3 regions of the Streptomyces sp. NPDC101166 genome follow, and region 1 is predicted to be linked to each of the others. Evidence: riboswitches for the same ligand, from Rfam matches in the RefSeq annotation. Region 1 holds a riboswitch; each other region holds the start of a gene.

Region 1 (4,577 bases):
GAGCCGCCCGTTGTTCCACCACTGGACCGTGGAGCCGTCGGAGACGATGCGGACACGGTTCGGCTCGCCCGCGACGAGCAGCGGCTCGCTGTAGTCGTACAGCAGCGGCCGCTCTCCCGGCCGGCCGACGTAACGGCGCATCCGGGTCGTGGTGTTGGAGTTGGCGCCGTAGCCGACGTAGTACGTCTCGAGGTGGTCGTACTCCGCGAGGGCGCCGCCCCTGGACGTGGCGAAGAGGTCGTCCGGGGAGCGGACGTCGACGGCGTTCCAGAAGTTGTTGAGGTCGGAGACGCGGTCGTTGGCCCCGCCGGCGGAGACGGGGGTCGCGGTGTACTGAAGGACGCACGGTCCTTCGAGCCGCTTCCGGTACCAGATCGTCGCGCCGGCGGGCACGTCCACCTCGAGGGTCCCCCGGGAGGCGGCGACCGTGCCGCCCTTCTCCAGTTCCACGGCCCATCGGCACAGGCCGTGCCGGAAGTCGTCGTGGGCGACCAGCCGACGGCGCCGGGGCGCTCGGCCGTCGACGGGAGCGGCGTTCGCGGTGACCGCGGGGGCGATCGCGGCGAGGGCGGCGCCGGCGGCCAGGGCGCCGAACGCTCTGCGCGAGGTCGTCATGGGGGAACGGCTCCTTTGTGACGCGCGGAGTACGGCGGACAGCGCGGGTAAGCGCTTGCCCGCCGAGGGGCGGAGCTCACTGTGCCCTCGCTCCGCCACCGCTGTCGACACCGCGGGAGCCATGCCACGAGACCGCGATACGACGATCAGGGACTCGCGGCGGCCGCCGGGCCCCCTCTCAGCCGACGGAGACGCCGTGCGAGCGGAGGTAGGCGACCGGGTCGACGTCGGAGCCGTAGTTCGGCGTGGTGCGGATCTCGAAGTGCAGGTGCGGCCCGGTCACGTTGCCGGTCGCGCCGGAGAGGCCGATCTGCTGGCCGGCGAAGACGCTCTGGCCGGCCGAGACGGAGAGCGCGGAGAGGTGGGCGTACTGGGCGTAGTAGCCGTCTGCGAGCCGGATGACGACCTGGTTGCCGTACGCGCCGCCCCAGCCCGCGGAGACGACCGTGCCCGCGCCGACGGCCTTGAGGGAGGTGCCGGTCGGGACGACGAAGTCGACGCCTGTGTGGTAGCCGCTGGACCACATGCTGCCGGACATCCGGTACGGGGTGCCGACGGCGGGGTTGGACACGGGGAGGTGGAAACCGGAGACGTTGCCGCCGCCGTGGGCGCTCTGCCCGGCCGACGCCTTCGTGGCGGACTTCGAGGAGTGCGAGGAGTGCGACGACTTCGAGGACGCCGAGGACTTCGAGGCGGACGACTTCGAGGAGTGCGCGGAGCGCGAGCTCTTCGACGCCGTGTCACCGGCGGAACCGGCGCTGCCCGCGGAACCGCCCGCCCGCTTGCCGATCGACAGCTTCAGACCGGGGTGGATGAGCGAGGGGTCCTCGCCGACGACCTCGCGGTTGTCGGCGTACAGCTTCTGCCAGCCTCCGCGCACGTGCTGCTCGTCCGCGATCCTGGAGAGGTAGTCGCCGGACCGGACCGTGTAGGTCGTGGTGTTCGCCGCGGCCGGGGCGTCGGTCGCGGCCGTGCGCTGCGCGACCGGAACGGTCTGCACGGGCTTGTCCGAGACGGAGGAGACGGACTGGGCCGCCGACTGGGCGGGGGCCGCGTGGGCGCCGGCGGCGCCGATGAGCGGGAGGGCGAGAGCCGCGCCGCCGGTGCCGGCGGCGGCGATGGAACGGCTGAAGCGCGGGGCCTTGGGACGGCGGTGCTTACCCTTCGCGGGCATGGCGGGTTCCTCTCCGGCGCCTGCGAGGTGAGCTGTCGGGTGCGGGCTGGAGATGCCCGGCCGCGCCGGAGCGCGGCTTTACCCCAAGCCTGTTCCGGAGACCGGAACAGGCGGTCGTGCCTGTGGGTCCCCCGCTCCTGCCGTGGACGGGTGAGTGTCTGCGGGTTCCGGTCGGCGGCAGGATTCGGCGTCCGTCCGGATTGGCGTGAAACGTAAGCGACTGGGACACGCGGCGACAAGCGAAGGTTGCGCCGGTGACGCCCTCGACGTGATCCGCTGCGCCGCACTCCCGTCACACTGCGTGCACCAGGTGACGGATTCTGCGGAAACACCCATGAAAACTCCATGAATTACGTGAACATGACCAACGACGCACGGTCACGAATATGACGCTGCTCACGCCGCACCGCTCCAGCGCCCCTTATTTCAGACCGAGTTGAATGAAGGACTTCAAATTCGGACAGAGCACTCAGATGCGACGCAGGCGGATAACCGTCGCATCGAGGTCACCGCGCAGTCCCGTGCGCAACCCGTGATGCAACAGCACCGCACCTCGGTGCACTTCGCCCGTTTCGAGGCATTCGTACGACGCCTTCGGGTCGAGGCCGCGCAACCGCACCGCCGGCGCCGGCTCGCCGTAGCGCTGCGCCTGGAGCCAGGCGAGCACGACGCTCTCGTCCTCCCCGCGCACGTACTGCACCGCGCTCAGCCCGCCCTCGGGGGCGCGCAGCCGGTGAAGATCGCCGTGCTGGACGAGGGGCCGGATCTCCTTGTAGAGATCCACCCAGTGCCGGGCCTCGGCGAGTTCCTCCTCGGTCCATTCGGACAGGTCTCCGCCGACGCCGAGCACTCCCGCCATCGCGCTGACGAACCGGAACCGCAGCGAGCTGACCCGGCCGTTGAGCTGGGTGTTGGGGCTGTCGGTGACCCAGGCGGCCATCACTCGCGCGGGATGGATCTGGCTGAAGCCGTGCTGGATGGCGAGCCGGTCCAGCGGATCGGTGTTGTCGGAGGTCCACACCTGGTCCGTACGGCTCATGATCCCGAGGTCGATCCGCCCGCCGCCGCCCGAGCAGGACTCGAAGGCGACGCCGGGGTGCGCCGCCCGCAGCCGGTCCAACAGGGCGTACAGACCGCGCACATGGTCCACCCAGAGCCGCTGCGGATACGGGTCGTCCGGCCAGCCGGCGTCGGTGAAGCAGCGGTTGAAGTCCCACTTGACGTAGTCGATGGGCGCACTCGAGAGCAGGGTGTCGAGGCGCTGCCACAGGTACTCCTGGACGTCCTCGCGGGCGAGGTTGAGGACCAGCTGGTTGCGCAGTTCCGTCCGCCTGCGTCCCGGTTGGAACTGCACCCAGTCGGGGTGCGCCCGGTACAGGTCGCTGTCCGGGTTGACCATCTCGGGCTCGACCCAGATGCCGAACTGCATGCCGAGCGCGTGCACGTACTCGGCGAGCGGCTTCAGGCCCTTGGGGAAGCGGTCGGGGTTGGGCGTCCAGTCGCCGAGCCCCGCGTGGTCGCCGGTGCGCGCGCCGAACCAGCCGTCGTCGACCACGAACAGCTCGACGCCGACGGCCGCGGCGCGGCGGGCGAGGGTGGCCTGCTGCTCCTCGGAGATGTCGAAGTAGGTGGCCTCCCAGGAGTTGAACAGCACCGGCCGGTCGCGCTCGGCGTCCGGGATCACATGGGCGCGCTGGTAGGCGTGCCAGGCGCGGCTGGCGCCCCCGAAGCCCTCGTCGGTCCACAGGCCGGCGAACACGGGGGTGGTGAATTCCTCGCCGGGCGCGAGCCGCAGCAGGCCCGAGTCGTCGTAGCCGGCTCCGCCGGTGATCTGCACGCGCGCGTCGGGCAGTTGGGCGACGGAGATCCGCCAGGACCCGGACCAGCCCAGGGCGCAGCCGTAGACCTCGCCGCGCTCCTCGGTGGCGTCGGCGTCCAGGGCGACCCAGGGCAGGTGCTGGTGACTCGTGTGGCCTCGGCGGCTGCCGATGACCTTCTCGCCATAGGTGAGGGGCGCGCGGGTGAGCCGGGACTCCGCGGCCCAGCGGCCGTGCAGCTGGGACAGCCGCCAGCCGTCGCGGTCGGGCAGGGTCCAGACGGCGGAGTCGGCGCGCAGCAGTTCCAGCGGCTCGTCGCCCTGCTCGCCCTCGTGGCGAAGCGTCGCCCAGCGCTCCACGACGTCGCCCCGCATCCGGTAGTGCAGGGTGACGGCCAGCCGGCCGTCGCGGAAGCGCAGCCGCAGCTCGTCGCCCTCCTCGCCGCCGTGCGTCTCGTGGCCGACGAAGCTCCACTCGGTGCCGCGCCGCCCGGCGGTGCGCACCGACAGGGCGGGCCGCACGAAGCGGGCCCCGCCCTCCACGGGGTACTCCTCGCGGCCGTCGAGGGGGGACTCGAAGGCCCAGTAGTCCGGCAGCGGGCGCACGGCCAGCGCCTGCGCGTCGGCGAGCTCCATCCGGGGGCCCCAGTGCAGGTGCACGAGCTCGTCGGTCTCGGTGACATGGACGGCGTAGCTGCTGGCGGGCCCGGAGAGGAGCCAGGTACGGCCGTCGGCGTCGGACTCGGACATGAAACCCCCACTGATTCGAACAGGTGCGATCAATCGTCGACATCATCCGACGTCGGCGTTCACTGAGCAAACGTCACGGGACGCGCTGCGGGGGAACGGGTGACGCCGGGTGGGCCGCCTCGGGCGGACCGGAGGACGCAGGGTGAGCCGGAGCTCGCACAGGGCCGTGACCGGCCTCTCGGGACCCAGGAGCGCCCGGCGCGTGAGCCGGGCTCACATGGC
Region 2 (4,577 bases), on a different contig from region 1:
TGAACTTCAGCGGCAGCCCCGTCTTCGCGTCCACGGCCACACTGATCGCGCCGACGGTCGAGCCGGACTGCTTCGGCCTCACGAGCAGCTTGTAGGCGTCCCGGCCGGCGACCCGCACGGTGCCGTCCACGGTCACGGAGGTGGTGTCGTCGACGGCCTTGAGGGCCTCGTCGGCGAAGTCCTTGGGCGTGGCGGGAGCCGCGTCGTGACCGTCGCGTCCCTCCTCGGCGGTGGAGTGGTAGACCTGGTTGGAGGCGCTGTCGTACCCCCACACGTCCTTGCCGTCGTGGATGAGGCTGTACTCGGCGGCGTTCTCCAGCAGCGACAGCTTCTGCCGGTCGGGGCCGTCGGCGGCGACCCGCAAGGTGTGCGTGCCGGCCGCGAGTTCGGTCAGCTTGGCGGACGGGTCGGCGGACGACGCGTCGCCCTTCTTGCCGGCCGCTCCGGAGAGCAGCCCGCTCTCCAGTCCGCCCAGGTCGGGCAGGCCGAGGTCGGTGGTGATCTTCACGGTGCCGGACAGTTGCTGGACGTCCGAGGCGGCGATCTTCTGGATGAGCTGCTGTGCGGTGATCTTCGGCAGGTCGGGGTCGCCCGAGTCGGCGAGCGCCGGGACGAGCCCGATCGTCGCCGCCGCGACGCCCACCACGGTGACCGGGACGACGTACCGCACGGCCTTGCGTCGTCCGACGGGCAGGTCGTCGGCCTCCCCGGCGTGCGTGCGGTCGTCGGATGCGAACGGTGCCATGTGTGCCTTACCTCCGTCGTCGGCGGCGGCTGGTCATCTCGGGTGCGACGGTCCCCACCACAAGCCGCCATTCTCACCCGAATCGGTGAGCGGTGGTGATTTCCGTGGTTTCCATATGACCAAACAACCCGCCTCGATACGTCAACCCGAGGGCGCAACTCCGCGTACGCCTGCGGTATGACACGGGGGTTGGGCGGGTGGAGGGACCCGTAGGGGATGGGGGCGCCCATGGGTGAGGAGGCGTCACCCGTCCGGTTGCACCACCAGGTCACCCCTCGCGGCGCACCACCACGTCACCCGCCGGTGCGCCACGGCGGCACCCCGCCCGGCGCACCACGGCGTCACCCCGCCCGGTGCACCACCGCGTCGCACAGCTCCAGCAGCGCCCGCTTCGCCTCGCAGTCGGGCAGCGGCGCCAGCGCGGCCCGCGCCTCCTTGGCGTACCGCACGGTGTCCGCGCGGGCCTGCTCCAGCGCCGGGTGGGCCCGGAGGGCGGCCAGCGCCTCCGCGTGCCGTGCGTCGTCGCTGAGGTCGGAGTCGAGCAGTTCGCAGAGCGCGATGTCCTCGGGCATCGACAGCCGGTCCGCGCGCTCCCGCAGCCGCAGCACCGGCAGCGTGGGGATGCCCTCCCGCAGGTCCGTCCCGGGCGTCTTCCCCGACTCGTGCGAGTCCGAGGCGATGTCCAGGACGTCGTCCGCGAGCTGGAAGGCGACCCCGAGCCGCTCCCCGTACTGGGTGAGCACGTCGACGACCGTCTCGTCGGCGCCGGACATCATCGCGCCGAAGCGGCACGCCACTGCGACCAGCGAGCCGGTCTTGCCGCCCAGCACGTCGAGGTAGTGCTCGACCGGGTCGCGGCCGTCCGTGGGACCTGCCGTCTCCAGGATCTGGCCGGTGACCAGCCGTTCGAACGCCTCCGCCTGCACCCGGACCGCCTCGGGCCCGAGGTCGGCGAGGATGTGGGAGGCGCGGGCGAAGAGGAAGTCGCCGGTGAGCACCGCGACCGAGTTGCCCCACCGCGTGTTCGCGCTGGACACCCCGCGCCGCACCTCGGCCTCGTCCATCACGTCGTCGTGGTACAGCGTGGCCAGGTGGGTCAGCTCGACCACCACGGCGGACGGCACGATGCCCGGCGCGTGCCGGTCGCCGAACTGCGCCGACAGCATCACCAGCAGCGGCCGGAACCGCTTCCCGCCCGCCTTCACCAGATGCTGCGCGGCCTCGGTGATGAAGGGGACCGCGCTCTTGGTGGCCTCGAACAGGCCTTCCTCGACAGCCGCCAATCCGGCCTGGACATCGGCTTCCAGAGCCTGGTCCCGCACGCTCAGCCCAAACGGCCCGACGACGGTCACGAGGGGTCTCCTGTCTGCTGGTGTCCGCTGGCGCTTACACGGTTTGTCGATAGGTCGCTGACATCACTCAAGTCAGCGTATCCGGTCATGTTTCGATCACCGATAAGCCCCCACGTCCCCCGGCCCCACGTCGCTCGACCGGGAGGTGCCGCGTCCGGCTCGCGAAGCGCCGGTACCCCGGAAACCACCCCCCACCCCGCCCGCCGGCGACGTCCACCGGTGTGTGCCGAATCTCACGGCGCGCACTAAATAAATCGGAACCAGAGCATCAAATCAGACATTCCGCTCCGTGAATTCCATCGGATTTCGCTCACGCCCTTTTAAAAGGGACTTGGAACCTGATGTCCGATTTAGTCACCCTTGTCATCACGGGTGAGTTGGCTCACTTCACCGGCGGAGACACGGGTGGTCGCACGCCCCCGGATCCCCTGCGGCGTCACGCGAGTTGACTCTTGCCGAATGCAAAGGATCAAGCAGCCCATAAACACCAGACCAAGGTCAATAGGGGTTTTCCACGACTCCGACACTTGTTTCGGACATGTGCTCTCGCATACGTTCCCGGCCAGCCGGACAGACGCCTCATCCTGCCGCCGTCCGGCTACTCCCATCGACGAACCACTCGCGCACGGCAGGAGCGGGGGACCCAGGCAGAACGCCGGACCGCAGTACGTCACGCATGTACCGGTCCGGCTCGGGGTGAAGTCGTGTCGCCGTGCCCCACGGCGCCGACCGGGCAGCTCCCGCCCGAACCCGACAGCTCACCCCGCAGGCGCCGGAGAGGAACGTCCCCATGTCCGCTGCCGCTCAGCACCGCCGCCGCTTCACCCGTGCCATCGCCGTCGCCTGCGCCGGCGTCGCCGCGCTCGCCCTTCCCCTCGCCGGAGCGAGCACCGCCTCGGCGGCCACCACCGCCGTCCCCGAGACCACGCTCGCCGGCTACCCCAACAACCTGGACGGCTGGATCCGCCAGTCGCTCGCCATCATGGCCGAGAAGAAGATCCCGGGCACCTATCACGGCATCTACCGCAACATCATCCGGGAGTCCTCGGGCAACCCGAACGCCATCAACCTGTGGGACTCCAACGCGGCCAAGGGGACCCCGTCCAAGGGCCTGCTCCAGGTCATCGACCCGACCTTCGCCGCGTACCACGTCGCCGGCACCGCGTACGACCCGTACGACCCGGTCGCCAACATCACCGCCGCCTGCAACTACGCCGCCGCCCGGTACGGCTCCATCGACAACGTCTTCGGCGCGTACTAGGGGTACCCCTGGAACCCGTAGGACCCGTGCGCCTAGGGGAAGAGTCGTTCGAGGACGACGGCCACGCCGTCGTCCTCGTTCGACGCCGTCACCTCGTCGGCCACCGCCTTGAGCTCGGGATGGGCGTTGGCCATCGCCACGCCGCGCGCCGCCCAGTCGAACATGGGGATGTCGTTGGGCATGTCGCCGAAGGCGAGCGTGTCCTGTGGCCGCAGCCCCAGGTGCTCGGCGGCCAGGGCGAGTCCCGTCGCCTTGGTGACGCCGGACGGCTGGAGTTCCACCGTGCCCGGCCCCGACATGGTGACGGTGGCGAGCGAACCGACCACCGAGCGGGCCGTCGCCGCCAACTCGTCGTCGCACAGGGTGGGATGGCGCAGCAGCACCTTGCTGATCGGCTCGCACCACAGGTCCTCCCGCGAGCCGACCCGCAGGGCCGGCAGGGTCGGGTGCGGCATCCGGTAGCCCGGCTCGATGAGGGTCAGCCCGTCGACGCCGTTCTGGTCGACGGCCGCGTACACCTGACCGACCTCGGCCTCGATCTTGCCCAGGGCCACCTCGGCCAGCTCCCGGTCCAGGGTGACCGACCACAGCAGGCGGTCCGCCCCGATGTCGTACACCTGCGCGCCCTGTCCGCACACCGCGAGCCCCCTGCTCCGCAGGATCCGCAGCAGCGGCCGCACCCGTGGCGCCGGGCGGCCGGTCACCACAAGGTGGCGGGCGCCGGCGGCCGCCACCCTTGCGAGCGCGTCGAGCGACCGGTCGGAGAACGTGTCGTCGTCGCGGAGCAGTGTTCCGTCCAGGTCGGTGGCGATGAGGGAGTACGCGGAGCGCGCGGCATATGCGTGAGGTGCGGCCATGACCAGAGAATACGGATCCCGGACACCCTCAACTCACCGCCGATTCAACCGTTCCGGAGGGAGGGAAAGGGCGGTTCTGCACCGGTTGGCAACAACATGGTCCGCTACCTACCGCTCGCACCGTCTGGAGGGGTACCGTCCACAGTGTCCGGGGGGACTTGATCGGGGGGTCAGGTTGAGCAGTGGACGTATTCGTGTGTCGGATCCGGAGGATCTCGGCGAGGGGGAGCGGGAGCGGTGGCGCGCGCTGCGCGCGGCGTCGACCGCTCCACGGAACCCCTTCATGGAACCCGAATTCGCCGCCGCCGTGGGGCGTGTGCGCCCGCGCACGCGCGTGGCGGTGGTGTACGAGGGGCGCGAAC
Region 3 (4,577 bases), on a different contig from region 1:
TCGAACTCCAGGGCCACCGCGGCGAGTTCCTGGAGGTTCTCGATGCGCGTCTCGTCCTGCGGGTCGGTGGAGGCCTGCAACTCGGCCAGGTAGCCGGTGCGTTCGAGGACCGCCTCCAGCACGGTGGCCGGTCCCGCGCCCGACTCGACGATGGTGCGCAGTTCGTCCATCAGCACGTTGAACCGCTTCACGGCGTTGGTCGACCGCGCGGCCATGCCGTAGGCCTCGTCGACCCGCTTCAGAGCCTGCGGGAAGCTGATCTTCTCCCGCTGGGACAGGGCGTCGACCATGGCCTCGGCGCGCTCGCCGATGCCGCGCTTGGGCACGTTGAGGATGCGGCGCAGCGGCACCGAGTCCTCCGGATTGGCGAGGACCCGCAGGTAGGCCAGGACGTCCCGGACCTCCTTGCGCTCGTAGAAGCGGACGCCGCCGACGACCTTGTAGGGCAGGCCGACGCGGATGAAGACCTCTTCGAAGACACGGGACTGCGCGTTGGTGCGGTAGAAGACGGCGACGTCCTTGGCCTTCGCGTCGCCCGCGTCCGTGAGGCGGTCTATCTCGTCGGCGACGAACTGCGCCTCGTCGTGCTCGGTGTCGGCGACATAGCCGGTGATGCGCGCGCCCTCGCCCGCGTTGGTCCACAGGTTCTTGGGGCGGCGGGACTCGTTGCGCTCGATGACCGCGTTGGCGGCGGACAGGATCGTCTGGGTGGAGCGGTAGTTCTGCTCCAGCAGGATCGTCGTCGCGTCCGGGTAGTCCTCCTCGAACTGGAGGATGTTGCGGATGGTCGCGCCGCGGAAGGCGTAGATCGACTGGTCGGCGTCGCCCACGACGCACAGCTCGGCCGGCGGCACGTCGTAGGTGCTGGGCGGCACGTCGACGGGGTGCTCGGAGGTGCCGACGAGCTCGCGGACCAGGGCGTACTGGGCGTGGTTGGTGTCCTGGTACTCGTCGACCAGGACGTGCCGGAAGCGGCGGCGGTAGTGCTCGGCAACGTCGGGGAACGCGCGGAGGAGGTTGACCGTCGTCATGATCAGGTCGTCGAAGTCGAGGGCGTTCGCCTCCCGCAGCCGCGACTGGTACATCGCGTAGGCCTGGGCGAGGGTCTTCTCGAAGCCGTCGGCGGCCTGGGCAGCGAAGTCCTCCTCGTCGATCAGCTCGTTCTTCAGGTTGCTGATCTTGGCGCTGAAGGACTTGGGCGGGTAGCGCTTCGGGTCGAGGTCCAGGTCGCGGCAGACCAGGGCCATCAGTCGCTTGGAGTCGGCGGCGTCGTAGATCGAGAACGACGAGGTGAAGCCGAGCTTCTTGCTCTCGCGGCGCAGGATGCGCACGCACGCGCTGTGGAACGTCATCACCCACATCGCGTTCGCGCGGGGGCCGACGAGCTGCTCGACGCGCTCCTTCATCTCGCCCGCGGCCTTGTTGGTGAAGGTGATCGCGAGGATCTGCCCGGGGTGGACGTCCCGCTCGGCGAGGAGGTGGGCGATGCGGTGGGTCAGCACACGCGTCTTGCCGGAGCCGGCGCCGGCGACGATGAGCAGCGGCGCGCCGGCGTGGACGACGGCGGCGCGCTGGTTGTCGTTGAGCCCGTCCAGGAGCGCGGCGGCGTCGATGACCGGGCGGGGGGCGCCGTCACGGTAGTGGGCGTCCCGGTCCGGGGGCACGTCGAACTTCCCGCCGAACAGATCGTCCGGAACCGACTCCGGAGCGTGATCGTCCTCGGGCGGAGGCGGGGGCTCCTCCTCATGGCCGCGCGGGGCCTGGAGGTCCGCCAGGAAGCTGTCGTCAAAGAGGCTGCTCATCGCTCTCCGAGTCTAGGGTGCCGCACCGACAACCCGCCGCCGTCCCGGGAACATCACCGCTCGACGGGCATGAACATGATGAATCAATCGCCCAGAGCATGGAAAAGGTCACCGAACCCGCCGTATCGATCACAGAACGCCGAAGCCCTGACTGAGAGTCACGAAAATGTATCGGGGCATATCACCCATCAACCTTCACAGGGGCCACACCAGTTGGCTACCGTGCCGGGAAGGCCGTACGCCCCACACCGGCGAACCCCGCCGGACCGCGCGGCCTCCGCCGAGTCCGGCGCGCGCCCTCGCGGCAGCCGGAGCCGGGGACCCACCGAGACCTTGGGGTGAATCGGCCGCCCGCCCCGCGAGGGCGCGGCCGTAGGGCAACCCTTCCGAAGCACCCGCCCGAACCCGACAGCTAACCCGGTAGGCGGAGCACGGAAGGAGTCGCCTCCCTTGGCGTCGCAGCACCGCAAGCCACGCTCGCCGGTTACGCGCGTAGCGGGCATACGCACCCCCGCCCTCGCCACCGCCGCCCTCGCCTCCGTGGCGCTGCTCTCGCAGACGGCCCAGGCCGCGCCCTCCGCCGACGGCAAGCCGAGTCTGGAAGAGGTCGAGAAGAAGGTCGGCGACCTCTACCGGCAGGCGGAGTCGGCGACCGAGAAGTACAACGCCGCCAAGGAGAAGACGGCCCAGCAACGCACGCGCGTGGACGGCCTCCTCGACGACGTCGCCCGGCGCACCGAGAAGCTCAACGAGGCGCGCGAGGAGCTGGGTTCCTTCGCCGCCGCGCAGTACCGCACCGGCGCCTCCACGCCCGACACCGCGACCTTCCTGCTCGCGGACACCCCGCAGGACTACTTCGACCAGACGCAGCTGATGGACCGGCTGACCAGCCGCCAGAAGGAGTCGGTCGACGCCTACGTCACCGAGCAGTCGGCGACGATGAAGAAGCGGCAGGAGGCGTCCCGGAGCCTTCAGACGCTCACCACCTCCCAGAACGACCTGAAGACCGCCAAGGCCACCGTCCAGAAGAAGCTCAGCGACGCGCGCGTGCTGCTGTCGCAGCTGACGGCGCAGGAGAAGGCGCGGCTCGCCGAGATCGAGAAGCGCAGACAGCAGGAGGCCGCCCGCAAGGCGGCGGAGCTGGCGCGGCAGCAGGCGGCCGAGCGGGCGGCGCAGGAGGAGAGCGCCGGCTCCGCGGGCTCGGACACGCCCTCGTCGTCGCCCTCGGCGCCTTCGGCGCCCTCGTCGTCAGCCTCCTCCTCGACCGCCGACGCCTCGTACGGCACCAAGGCGGGGAAGGCGCTCAGCTTCGCCCGCGCGCAGATCGGCAAGCCGTACGTCTGGGGCGCCACCGGGCCCGATTCCTACGACTGCTCCGGTCTCACCCAGGCCGCGTGGAAGGCCGCCGGAGTCTCCCTCCCTCGCACCACCTACGACCAGGTCGGCGCCGGCACGACGGTCTCCCTGGCCGACGCCCTGCCGGGCGACCTGATCTTCTTCTACGACGACGTCACCCACGTGGGCCTCTACATCGGCAACGGCATGATGATCCACGCGCCCAAGCCCGGGGCGTACGTGCGCGAGGAGTCGGTGTTCTACGACGGGGAGTCCGCGATCCACAGCGTGGTCCGGCCGGCCTGAGCCGGAGGCCTCGGCGCGGGCACGGGGTCGCCGGCCGGGCGTGGCAGCGGCCCGCGCCGCGTCAGGTCCAGAGGACCGCGATGAAGACGTTGGCCACGGTCAGCGCCCCGACCAGCCCGAACAGCGGCTTCTCCACGCTCTCCTCGTCCCGCTTCACATAGACGAGACCGAGGATCACGACCAGCAGGGCGAGCTTCACACCGATCTTGATGTTGTTGACGGCCTGGTCGTCCGCCTGATTGAGGCCGACCAGGACGACACCGGTGACCAGCATCGTCGCCGCGCCGTGCAGCATCGCGGGGACGAAACGGGCCGTGCCCCGGCCCATCGCCTTCATCTGGGTGAGGAAGCCGCCGAGGAGCGCGGCGATGCCGATGATGTGCAGGCCGACGAAGAGATGGATGAGTACGTCCATGGAGCCGGATGCTAGTCAGCGGTGCGGTCGCCGCCCGACACCGGCCCACCCCTCGCGCACCCGCGCCCACCCCTCGCGCGGGTCTCGCATATATGCGCCGCATAGCAGCCCGCCGTCGGAATCTGCCCCGAAAGCGCCGCATCGGTCAGCGCAGTGCGCGAAACCGACGGCTTCGGACCGGCCCGACGACCATGTCCGGTCACCCTTCAGTCCACTGGTGTCACTTCCGTACATCTCGTTACCGACCCGACATCGCCGGGCCTAGCGTCCTCCCCCAGGTGACCGGCTCCCCACCGCCGTCCGGACCAGGGACGGCAGTCGGCCACCACCGCCGAAAGTCCGGCGGTGCGTCCGCTTCCCTGAGCGGGCCGCCGCCGGACGCGTCAGCCGCTCCCCGCGGCTGTACGTCCGTCCGCTCCCCACGGCGGGCACGGGCCCCCGGCCCGGCCCCAGCCGACGGCCGTACCGACGAGGCGGTCGTACGAAAGGACGTGCAGTCCCACGTGGCAGCGCACCGCAAGCCGAGACAGCGCTCGCTCGGCGGCCATACGGTCCGAACGGCGGCCACCATCGCCCTCGCCGGCGCGGCGGGCGCGACGGCATTCGAAGGGGCGGGGATCGCCGCTCCCCAGCCCACCCCGGCGCAGGTGAAGGCCAAGGTCGACAAGCTGTACCAGGAGGCGGAGGCCGCCACCGAGAAGTACAACGGGGCACAGGAG

The links. A riboswitch is a leader RNA that binds a small molecule or an ion and turns the genes downstream of it on or off. The one in region 1 is predicted to bind cyclic di-AMP.
Region 2: another riboswitch for cyclic di-AMP. It lies ahead of ACIRS4_RS23600 (transglycosylase SLT domain-containing protein); the one in region 1 lies ahead of ACIRS4_RS04510 (peptidoglycan DD-metalloendopeptidase family protein).
Region 3: another riboswitch for cyclic di-AMP. It lies ahead of ACIRS4_RS18895 (NlpC/P60 family protein); the one in region 1 lies ahead of ACIRS4_RS04510 (peptidoglycan DD-metalloendopeptidase family protein).

The regions. Positions count from the first base shown of each region.
Region 1 is NZ_JBIWPF010000002.1:31,697-36,273, forward strand. It holds gene ACIRS4_RS04505 (DUF6250 domain-containing protein) at 1-615, opposite strand, end outside; gene ACIRS4_RS04510 (peptidoglycan DD-metalloendopeptidase family protein) at 794-1,789, opposite strand; cyclic di-AMP (ydaO/yuaA leader) riboswitch at 1,794-1,952, opposite strand; gene ACIRS4_RS04515 (alpha-galactosidase) at 2,259-4,355, opposite strand.
Region 2 is NZ_JBIWPF010000013.1:129,720-134,296, forward strand. It holds gene ACIRS4_RS23590 (outer membrane lipoprotein carrier protein LolA) at 1-745, opposite strand, end outside; gene ACIRS4_RS23595 (polyprenyl synthetase family protein) at 1,087-2,097, opposite strand; cyclic di-AMP (ydaO/yuaA leader) riboswitch at 2,696-2,884, shown strand; gene ACIRS4_RS23600 (transglycosylase SLT domain-containing protein) at 2,888-3,358, shown strand; gene ACIRS4_RS23605 (HAD family hydrolase) at 3,391-4,215, opposite strand; gene ACIRS4_RS23610 (GNAT family N-acetyltransferase) at 4,391-4,577, shown strand, end outside.
Region 3 is NZ_JBIWPF010000010.1:35,185-39,761, reverse strand. It holds gene pcrA (DNA helicase PcrA) at 1-1,802, opposite strand, end outside; cyclic di-AMP (ydaO/yuaA leader) riboswitch at 2,071-2,244, shown strand; gene ACIRS4_RS18895 (NlpC/P60 family protein) at 2,253-3,443, shown strand; gene ACIRS4_RS18890 (hypothetical protein) at 3,505-3,858, opposite strand; gene ACIRS4_RS18885 (NlpC/P60 family protein) at 4,362-4,577, shown strand, end outside.